DNA from 2 places in the Variovorax sp. Root434 genome. Region 1 is predicted to be linked to the other one. Evidence: predicted binding sites of a transcription regulator. Region 1 holds the regulator's gene; the other holds the start of a gene.
What was found. Region 1 encodes HrcA, which represses chaperone genes, less so after heat shock. Its sites were predicted from a motif close to TTAGCACTCNNNNNNNNNGAGTGCTAA; they were not measured.

Region 1 (4,198 bases):
CGCCGGCCTGACCTATCTGCCGAACGACTGGAGCTCGTGGTACGTCTCTGCCGGCAAGTCGTTTCGCGGCAACAGCGGTACCGACAAGAACGGCCGGGCGTTCGATCCGCAATATTCCACCGCGCTCGAGGCCGGCTTGAAGTTGCAGACGCGCGACCAGCGCCTGGGTGCCAACCTGGCGGTGTTTGACATCAAGAAGACGAACGTACTGACAGCAAGCGACACGCCCGGCTTCTCCGTCGCGGCCGGCGAAGTCAAGAGCAGCGGCTTCGAGGCGGACGTCTACGGGCAGATCGACAAGAACTGGAGAATGAGCGGAAATTTCGCCTATGTCGATGCCCGGGTCTCGAAGGACGCCACGCTTGCAGTCGGCACACGCATCGCGAACATCCCCAAGACGAGCGCCGGCCTGTTCGCCATCCGTGAAGATGCACTGGCCGACGGCAGCCGCTATGGGGTCGGTGCCGGCATCAACTACGTGGGCAATCGTTCAGGCAACAGCGCCGACACCTATGCCCTGCCGGCCTACACCACCGTCAAGCTGGTGAGCTTCTGGCAGATCAACAAGACCGCCCGCGTCTCGATCGACGTGCACAACCTCTTCAACAGGAATTTCTATACCGCCTCCTGGGGCAATCTGTATGTGATTCCAGGCGCGAAACGCAGCGTCGTGGCCAGCCTGAAGCTGGACCTCTGAAGGGTCGCGCGAGACCCCTGCTGATCGCTCGGCCTTGCTGGCAAGACTTGCTGCGCAGGGCCGTCGAGGGGGTGGGCAACTTGCCGAGGCGGTGGCGAGTACCTTGCCGGCGGGAAATGACCCCGCTGCGGCGCATTGGGTGGTAGGCCGTGATGGGCTTGAACCATCGACCAACGGATTATGAGTCCGCTGCTCTAACCAACTGAGCTAACGGCCCACTGGTCACGATTCTATTCGCCGCCGCGTCCTACTTGCGGTGGCTCAGCGCATTGCCGACCAGCCGCGACGTGATATCGACGATCTGGATCATGCGTTCGTAGGGCATGCGCGTCGGTCCGATCACGCCCAGCGTGCCCACGACCTGCCCATCGACCTCGTAGTTGGCACTGACGATGGAAAGCTCCTCGAACGGCACGACCTGGCTTTCGCCGCCGATGAAGATGCGCACGCCTTCGGCCTTGCTCGACACATCGAGCAGACGCATCAACTGGGCCTTCTGCTCGAAGAGCTCGAAGGCGCGGCGCAGTTGTCCCATATCGCTGGAGAAATCGCTCACCGACAGCAGGTTGCGCTCGCCGGAGATCACGACTTCGTCTTCCTGCGCCTCGGTCAGCACCTCGGAGCTGACCTGCACCGCAGCCTGCATCAGGGCGGCGATCTCGCCACGCAGCTTCTCGATTTCGGACTGAAGCCGATCGCGCACCTGCTCAATGGTCAGGCCCGCATAGTGGGCATTGATGTAGTTCGAGGCCTCGACCAGTTGCGACTGCGAATAGTCGGCCTCCGGGAAGATCACCCTGTTCTGCACGTCGCCATCGGGCGAGACGATGATGACCAGCAGCCGCCGCTCGGAGAGCCGCAGGAACTCGATCTGCTTGAACACCGAGGCGCGCCGCGGCGCCATCACCACGCCGACGAACTGCGACAGGTTCGACAGCAGGTTCGCCGCATTGGCGATCACCTTCTGCGGCTGGTCGGGCGCCAGGCTCGGCGTGCTCATCTGCTCGCGCTCGGCGGTCAGCATGGTGTCGACGAAGAGGCGGTAGCCGCGGTGCGTCGGAATGCGTCCGGCCGAGGTGTGCGGGCTGGCAATCAGCCCCAGCGCCTCGAGGTCGGACATGACGTTGCGGATGGTCGCGGGCGACAGGTCGAGCCCCGACGAACGCGAGAGCGTTCGCGAGCCGACGGGTTGCCCGTCGGCGATGTAGCGCTCAACGAGCGTCTTGAGCAGCAACTTGGCACGGTCGTCCAGCATTGCAAGATTTTAGTGTTGTAATTTGTGAGATATGACCTCTCGCTTTCGTCACGTCGCCCTGATCGGCAAATACCAGGCTTCCGGCGCCCGAGCGCAGGCGGATGCGCGCGACGGCGTCATGGAAGGCATCGGCACCTTCCTCGAATCGCAAGGCTGCACGGTGTTCGTCGAGCGCTCGACCTGCGAAGACGACGATGACGGCGCCCCCGCCCATCCGCGCTACGAAGCCTTGAGCGTCGAGGAAATCGGCCAGCGCTGCGACCTCGGCCTGGTGGTCGGCGGCGACGGCACCATGCTGGGCATCGGCCGGCAGCTTGCCAGCTACGGCATTCCGCTGATCGGCATCAACCGCGGCCGGCTCGGCTTCATCACCGACATTCCGCTCGACAACTACCAGGCCACGCTGATCCCGATGCTGGCCGGCGAGTACGAGGAAGACCACCGCAGCCTGATGCATGCGCAGGTCGTGCGCGACGGCGCCTCGGTGTTCGACGCGCTTGCGATGAACGACGTGGTCGTGAACCGCGGCGCCACTTCCGGCATGGTCGAGCTACGCGTCTCCGTCGGACGGCATTTCGTGGCCAACCAGCGCGCCGACGGCCTGATCATCGCCACGCCCACGGGCTCGACCGCCTATGCGCTGTCGGCCGGCGGGCCGCTGCTGCATCCGGCGGTGCCGGGCTGGGTGCTGGTGCCGATCGCACCCCACACCCTGTCGAACCGCCCCGTGCTGCTGCCCGACGCCGACGAGATCGTCATCGAGCTGGTGGGCGGGCGCGATGCCAGCGCCAATTTCGACATGCAGTCGCTGGCCTCGCTCGCGATCGGCGACCGCGTGGTGGTGCGCCGCTCCGACTTCCGGGTGCGCTTCCTGCACCCGCGCGGCTGGAGCTATTTCGACACGCTGCGCAAGAAACTTCATTGGAACGAAGGGGGCTCCTGAAATGGCGCTGCGACGCATCGCACTGCGCGACTTCGTGATCGTGCGATCACTCGAACTCGACCTGTCCGGCGGCTTCACGGTATTGACCGGTGAGACCGGCGCGGGCAAATCCATCCTGATCGACGCATTGCAGCTGGCGCTGGGCAACCGTGCCGACGCGGGCGCCGTGCGCGAAGGCGCCGAGCGGCTCGACGTGAGCGCCGAATTCGACGCCGACGCAACCCTGGACACGTGGCTCGACGAGGGCGGCTTCGAGCCCGGCGACGCGCTGCTGCTGCGCCGCACCGTCGACCTGCAGGGCCGCAGCCGCGGCTGGATCAACGGCAGCCCGGCCACGGCCACGCAGCTGCGCGAACTCGGCGACCGGCTGCTCGACATCCACGGCCAGCACGCCTGGCAGAGCCTGACGCGGCCCGAAGCCGTGCGCGGCCTGCTCGACGCCTACGCGGGCGTGCGCACCGACGCGCTCGACGCCGCATGGCAGGGCTGGCGGCAGGCTCTTTCGGCGCTCGAACATGCGCGCTCGGCGCAAGACTCGCTGCAGCGCGAACGCGAGCGGCTGCAGTGGCAGATCTCCGAAGTCGCCAAGCTCGCGCCGGGCGCCGACGAGTGGGAAGAGCTGTCGACCAACCACTCGCGCATCTCCAACGCGCAAGCGCTGATCGACGCAGCCCAGGGCGCCAGCCAGGCGCTGGAAGACGACGACAGCGGCGCCCTCTCCGCGCTCTCGCGGGCGGCCACGCTGCTGCAGAACTGCGAGCACATCGAGCCCGAGTTCCGCGCGCTGGGCGAGGTGCTCGCCTCCTGCGTGGCGCAGGCTTCCGACGCGGCCCACACGCTGCACGGCTACCTGCGCAACGCCGACACCGATCCACAAAGCCTGGCCGAGCTGGATGAACGCATGGGCCTGTGGATGTCGCTTGCACGCCGCTACAAGCGCACACCCGCCGAGCTGCCGGCGCTGCTGGCCGGCTGGCAGGCCGAACTGCAGGCGCTCGATGCGCAAAGCGATCTCGAAGGCCTGGAGCGTACCGAGCAAGGCGCGCAACAGGCCTACCTGAAAGAAGCCAAGGCGCTGAGCAAGGCCCGCAAGCAAGCCGCCCCGCGGCTCGCCCAGGCCGTCACCGACGCCATGCAGGGCCTCGGCATGCAGGGCGGACGCTTCGACGTCGAACTGCAACCGCTGGCACAACCAAGCCGCGCCGGCCTCGAAGACGCGGCCTTCCTCGTGGCCGGCCACACCGGCAGCACGCCGCGGGCCATCGGCAAGGTGGCCTCGGGCGGCGAACTGTCGCGCATTGCG
Region 2 (4,198 bases), on a different contig from region 1:
TTGACGCTTGATTCCATTGACTTGCCTTTTCTTGAGGGAAAAGGTGTCAACCCAGGTCAGGACGGGTCACGCCCATGAAAAAAGCCCGGCGCAAGCCGGGCTTTTTTCATCTCGCGAGACACCGCGGATCCGGCTTCGCCGGTCCGCAGGTGTCGCCCCCGGTAGGGGGTAGGCGTAGCGGACACGAAGTGCCGCGCAGCCTGGGGCGAGCAATTACATGCCCATGCCGCCCATGCCACCCATGCCGCCCATGTCGGGCATGCCACCGCCGGCTGCGCCTTCGTCCTTGGGTGCGTCAGCAACCATGGCTTCGGTCGTCAGCAGCAGCGAGGACACCGAAGCGGCGTTCTGCAGTGCGGTGCGCGTGACCTTCGTCGGGTCCAGGATGCCCAGCTCGAGCATGTCGCCGTACGTGTCGTTCGCAGCGTTGAAGCCGTAGTTGCCCTTGCCGGCCAGCACAGCGTTCACCACCACCGAGGCTTCGCCGCCGGCGTTGTTCACGATTTCGCGCAGGGGGGCTTCGATGGCCTTCAGCACCAGCTTGATACCGGCTTCCTGGTCGGCGTTCTCGCCCTTGACCGACTCGCCCACGGCTTGCTTGGCACGCAGCAGAGCCACGCCGCCGCCAGCTACAACGCCTTCTTCCACTGCAGCGCGGGTAGCGTGCAGGGCGTCTTCGACGCGAGCCTTCTTTTCCTTCATTTCGACTTCGGTGGCAGCGCCGACCTTGATCACGGCAACACCGCCGGCCAGCTTGGCCACGCGCTCTTGCAGCTTTTCACGGTCGTAGTCGCTCGTGGCTTCTTCGATCTGCACGCGCACTTGCTTCACGCGGGCTTCGATGTCGCCAGCGGCGCCAGCGCCGTCGATGATGATCGTGTTTTCCTTGCCCACTTCGATGCGCTTGGCTTGACCCAGGTCGGCCAGCGTCACCTTTTCGAGCGTCAGGCCCACTTCTTCAGCGATGACCTTGCCGCCCGTCAGGATGGCGATGTCTTCCAGCATGGCCTTGCGGCGGTCGCCGAAGCCAGGAGCCTTGACAGCCACGACCTTCAGGATGCCGCGGATCGTGTTCACAACCAGCGTAGCCAGGGCTTCGCCTTCGACTTCTTCGGCAATGATCAGCAGCGGACGGCCAGCCTTGGCGACTTGTTCCAGCGTGGGGAGCAGGTCGCGGATGTTGCTGATCTTCTTGTCGAACAGCAGCACGAAGGGGTTGTCCAACAGCGCCGATTGCTTCTCGGGGTTGTTGATGAAGTAGGGCGACAGGTAGCCGCGGTCGAACTGCATGCCTTCGACGACGTCGAGTTCGCTGTCCAGCGACTTGCCGTCTTCCACGGTGATCACGCCTTCCTTGCCGACCTTGTCCATCGCGTCAGCGATGAGCTTGCCGATGGTTTCGTCGCTGTTGGCCGAGATCGAGCCGACTTGAGCGATTTCCTTCGACGTGGTGGTGGGCTTCGAAGCCTTCTTCAGCTCGGCGACCAGGGCCGTCACGGCCTTGTCGATGCCGCGCTTCAGGTCCATCGGGTTCATGCCGGCAGCCACCAGCTTGAAACCTTCGCGAACGATGGCTTGTGCCAGCACGGTCGCGGTGGTGGTGCCGTCACCGGCGTTGTCCGAAGTCTTGGAAGCCACTTCCTTCACGAGCTGGGCGCCCATGTTCTGGAGCTTGTCCTTGAGTTCGATTTCCTTGGCGACCGACACACCGTCCTTGGTGACGGTGGGGGCGCCGAACGAGCGCTCGAGCACCACGTTGCGGCCCTTGGGGCCCAGGGTCACCTTGACTGCGTTGGCCAGGATGTTCACACCCTCGACCATGCGTGCGCGGGCTTCACCGCCGAAGACTACGTCTTTTGCTGCCATGTCTGTTTACTCCGAATGGATTTGTTGAATTACTTCTCGACGACCGCGAACAGGTCGTCTTCCTTCATGACCAGCAGTTCGTCGCCGCCGACCTTGACGGTCTGGCCGCTGTACTTGCCGAACAGGACGCGGTCGCCGACCTTGACGGTCAGTGCGGCCAGCTCGCCCTTGTCGTTGCGCTTGCCCGGGCCCACGGCCAGGACTTCACCCTGGTCGGGCTTTTCAGCGGCTGCGTCGGGGATGACGATGCCGGAGGCGGTCTTGGTTTCGCTGTCAACACGCTTGACGATCACGCGATCGGCCAAAGGACGAAGTTTCATTGCATCTCCTGGATGTATGGATAAGAAACGGGTTTATGGTCGGGTGCCGGACCGGAGGCCGGCAGCCCATCGACTGGAAGCGAGGCTGTTAGCACTCATCAGCAGCGAGTGCTAATCATAAGGGCAATCGGCGGGCTTTCAAGGGGGAGGGGTTGCCGCCGGTGTCTCGGTGCGGAACGACACTGATCCTTCAACGATGCGCCGCTGAACATCCGATTCTTGGCCTCAGGGTGCTTGGCAGGGGTGTTTGGGCCGTCCTGACGGCTACATACGGGTTGGGGTGTTGAGTGGATCGGGGGGCGATTTCCAGCCTCTCAATCCACTCCGGGTGAACATCCGCAACAACCTATTGAAGCTCTACATCTGCGCGGCCCCGGGACGAACGACGATGCCGAGCGCGAGCCACGCCTCCAGCACGTCCACCACATCCCAGTGTTCGACCAGCAGGCCGTCCTGCAGGCGATAGCGGTCCGCCGTCGAGAAGTGCAGTGCCTTGCCCGTGGCCGGCACGCCGAAGAAGACGCCGGTGTGCGTCGCTTCCCACTGCGTCATCGCCATCAGGCCTTCATCCTCGACCATGATCTCCTGGCGCATCGGCTTCAGGTCGGGCAAGCCGACGTAGAAGGCCTTCACAAACTCCTTGTAGGCGGGCCGCACGTCGGGGCGCGGTGCGCCGGCCGATCGCGCCGCCTCCAGCAGCGGACGGACATTGGGGCTGTGGCTCGAAAATTCCGGGTGCAGGTGCTCGTCGACAACTGTGAGATCGTGCTGGTCGTAGAGCCGGCTGCGAAAGTCGAGAAAGCGTTCCCTGATGCGGGCGATGGGTGTCATTCGGTGGTCCTTCGTCAGTTGAAAGAACCAGCGTAGAAGGCCTAATATCCCTCGACAAGACAGGAAGTTATCCAGGTATAAAAACCACCAGCCTCACGCAATGACCCCACCGACCCGCATGCTGGCGCGCGCCGAAATGGCCGCGTTTCTGCGTAGCCGCCGCGAGCGTCTGCAGCCCGCCGAAGTCGGTCTCCCGACAACGGCGAGGCGCCGAACGCCGGGCCTGCGGCGCGAAGAGGTCTGCCACCTCGCGGGCGTTGGCCTGGCCTGGTACACATGGCTGGAGCAGGCGCGCGAGATCGAGGTGTCGGCGCATTTCCTCGACCGCATCGCTCAGGCGCTGAGGCTCGATGCAACCGAGCGCGCGCACCTTTTCACGCTGGCGCACAACCGACCGCCGCCGATCGCGCCCGGCCCCTCGCTCGCGGTCACGCCGCACCTGCGCCGCATGCTCGATGCAGTCACCGGGCCGGCCTACCTCGCGACCGCATCGATGCACGTGATTGCATGGAACGATGCGCTCTCGGCCGTGTTCGGCGATCTCTCGGCAATCGCGCCCGAAGACAGGAACATGCTGTGGCTGGTGTTCGCGAGCCCGGCGCACCGCGCGGCGATACCGCAGTGGGAAACCGATGCACGCGCGATGCTCGCGCGCTTTCGTGTCGAGTTCGGGCGGCATCGCGACGATCCGGCGTTTCTTGCGTTGATCGAACGCCTCCAGATCGCCAGCCCCGAATTCGGACGATGGTGGCCGGACCACAATGTCAGCATGCGCACTGACCGGGCCAAGCGCTTCGAGGTGCGCGGCGTCGGCCGGATGGAACTGGAGCAAAGCTCGTTCATGGTCGAGGAGTCGCCGGACATGCGGCTCGTCGTCTATACGCCGGTCGATGCACAGAGCGCGCAGAAGGTGAAGTTGCTGCAACGCCGCTGGAACGAGCACCGGGTCGGCCACAAGACGCCATGACGCGGAAGGACCGTCCTCTGCATTTCACTTGGCGCGCCGGGAGGTTTTGGCCGCCAAGGTTCTCTGGCGTTCCGCAGCCGCCTACAGCTGGTCGGTCGGCACGAACCACGAGAACAGCAGCAGCTGCAGCCGCGTCAGCATGCTCGAATCCGGTTCGCTGTCGAGCACCTCGTTGTGGACGTCGCCGGTGCCGATCCACTGGACGTTCTGGCCG

Region 2: ASD05_RS00010 (co-chaperone GroES) is a predicted target of HrcA. The motif match lies at 2,275-2,301, and genes of this name have one in related genera.

The regions. Positions count from the first base shown of each region.
Region 1 covers NZ_LMEK01000022.1:52,348-56,545, forward strand. The annotation lists gene ASD05_RS17735 (TonB-dependent siderophore receptor) at 1-697, shown strand, start outside; tRNA gene ASD05_RS17740 (tRNA-Ile) at 838-914, opposite strand; gene hrcA (heat-inducible transcriptional repressor HrcA) at 945-1,952, opposite strand; gene ASD05_RS17750 (NAD kinase) at 1,984-2,895, shown strand; gene recN (DNA repair protein RecN) at 2,897-4,198, shown strand, end outside.
Region 2 covers NZ_LMEK01000001.1:24-4,221, forward strand. The annotation lists gene groL (chaperonin GroEL) at 214-1,866, opposite strand; gene ASD05_RS00010 (co-chaperone GroES) at 1,896-2,186, opposite strand; gene ASD05_RS00015 (ester cyclase) at 2,544-3,017, opposite strand; gene ASD05_RS00020 (helix-turn-helix transcriptional regulator) at 3,118-3,984, shown strand; gene ASD05_RS00025 (phospholipase D family protein) at 4,066-4,198, opposite strand, start outside.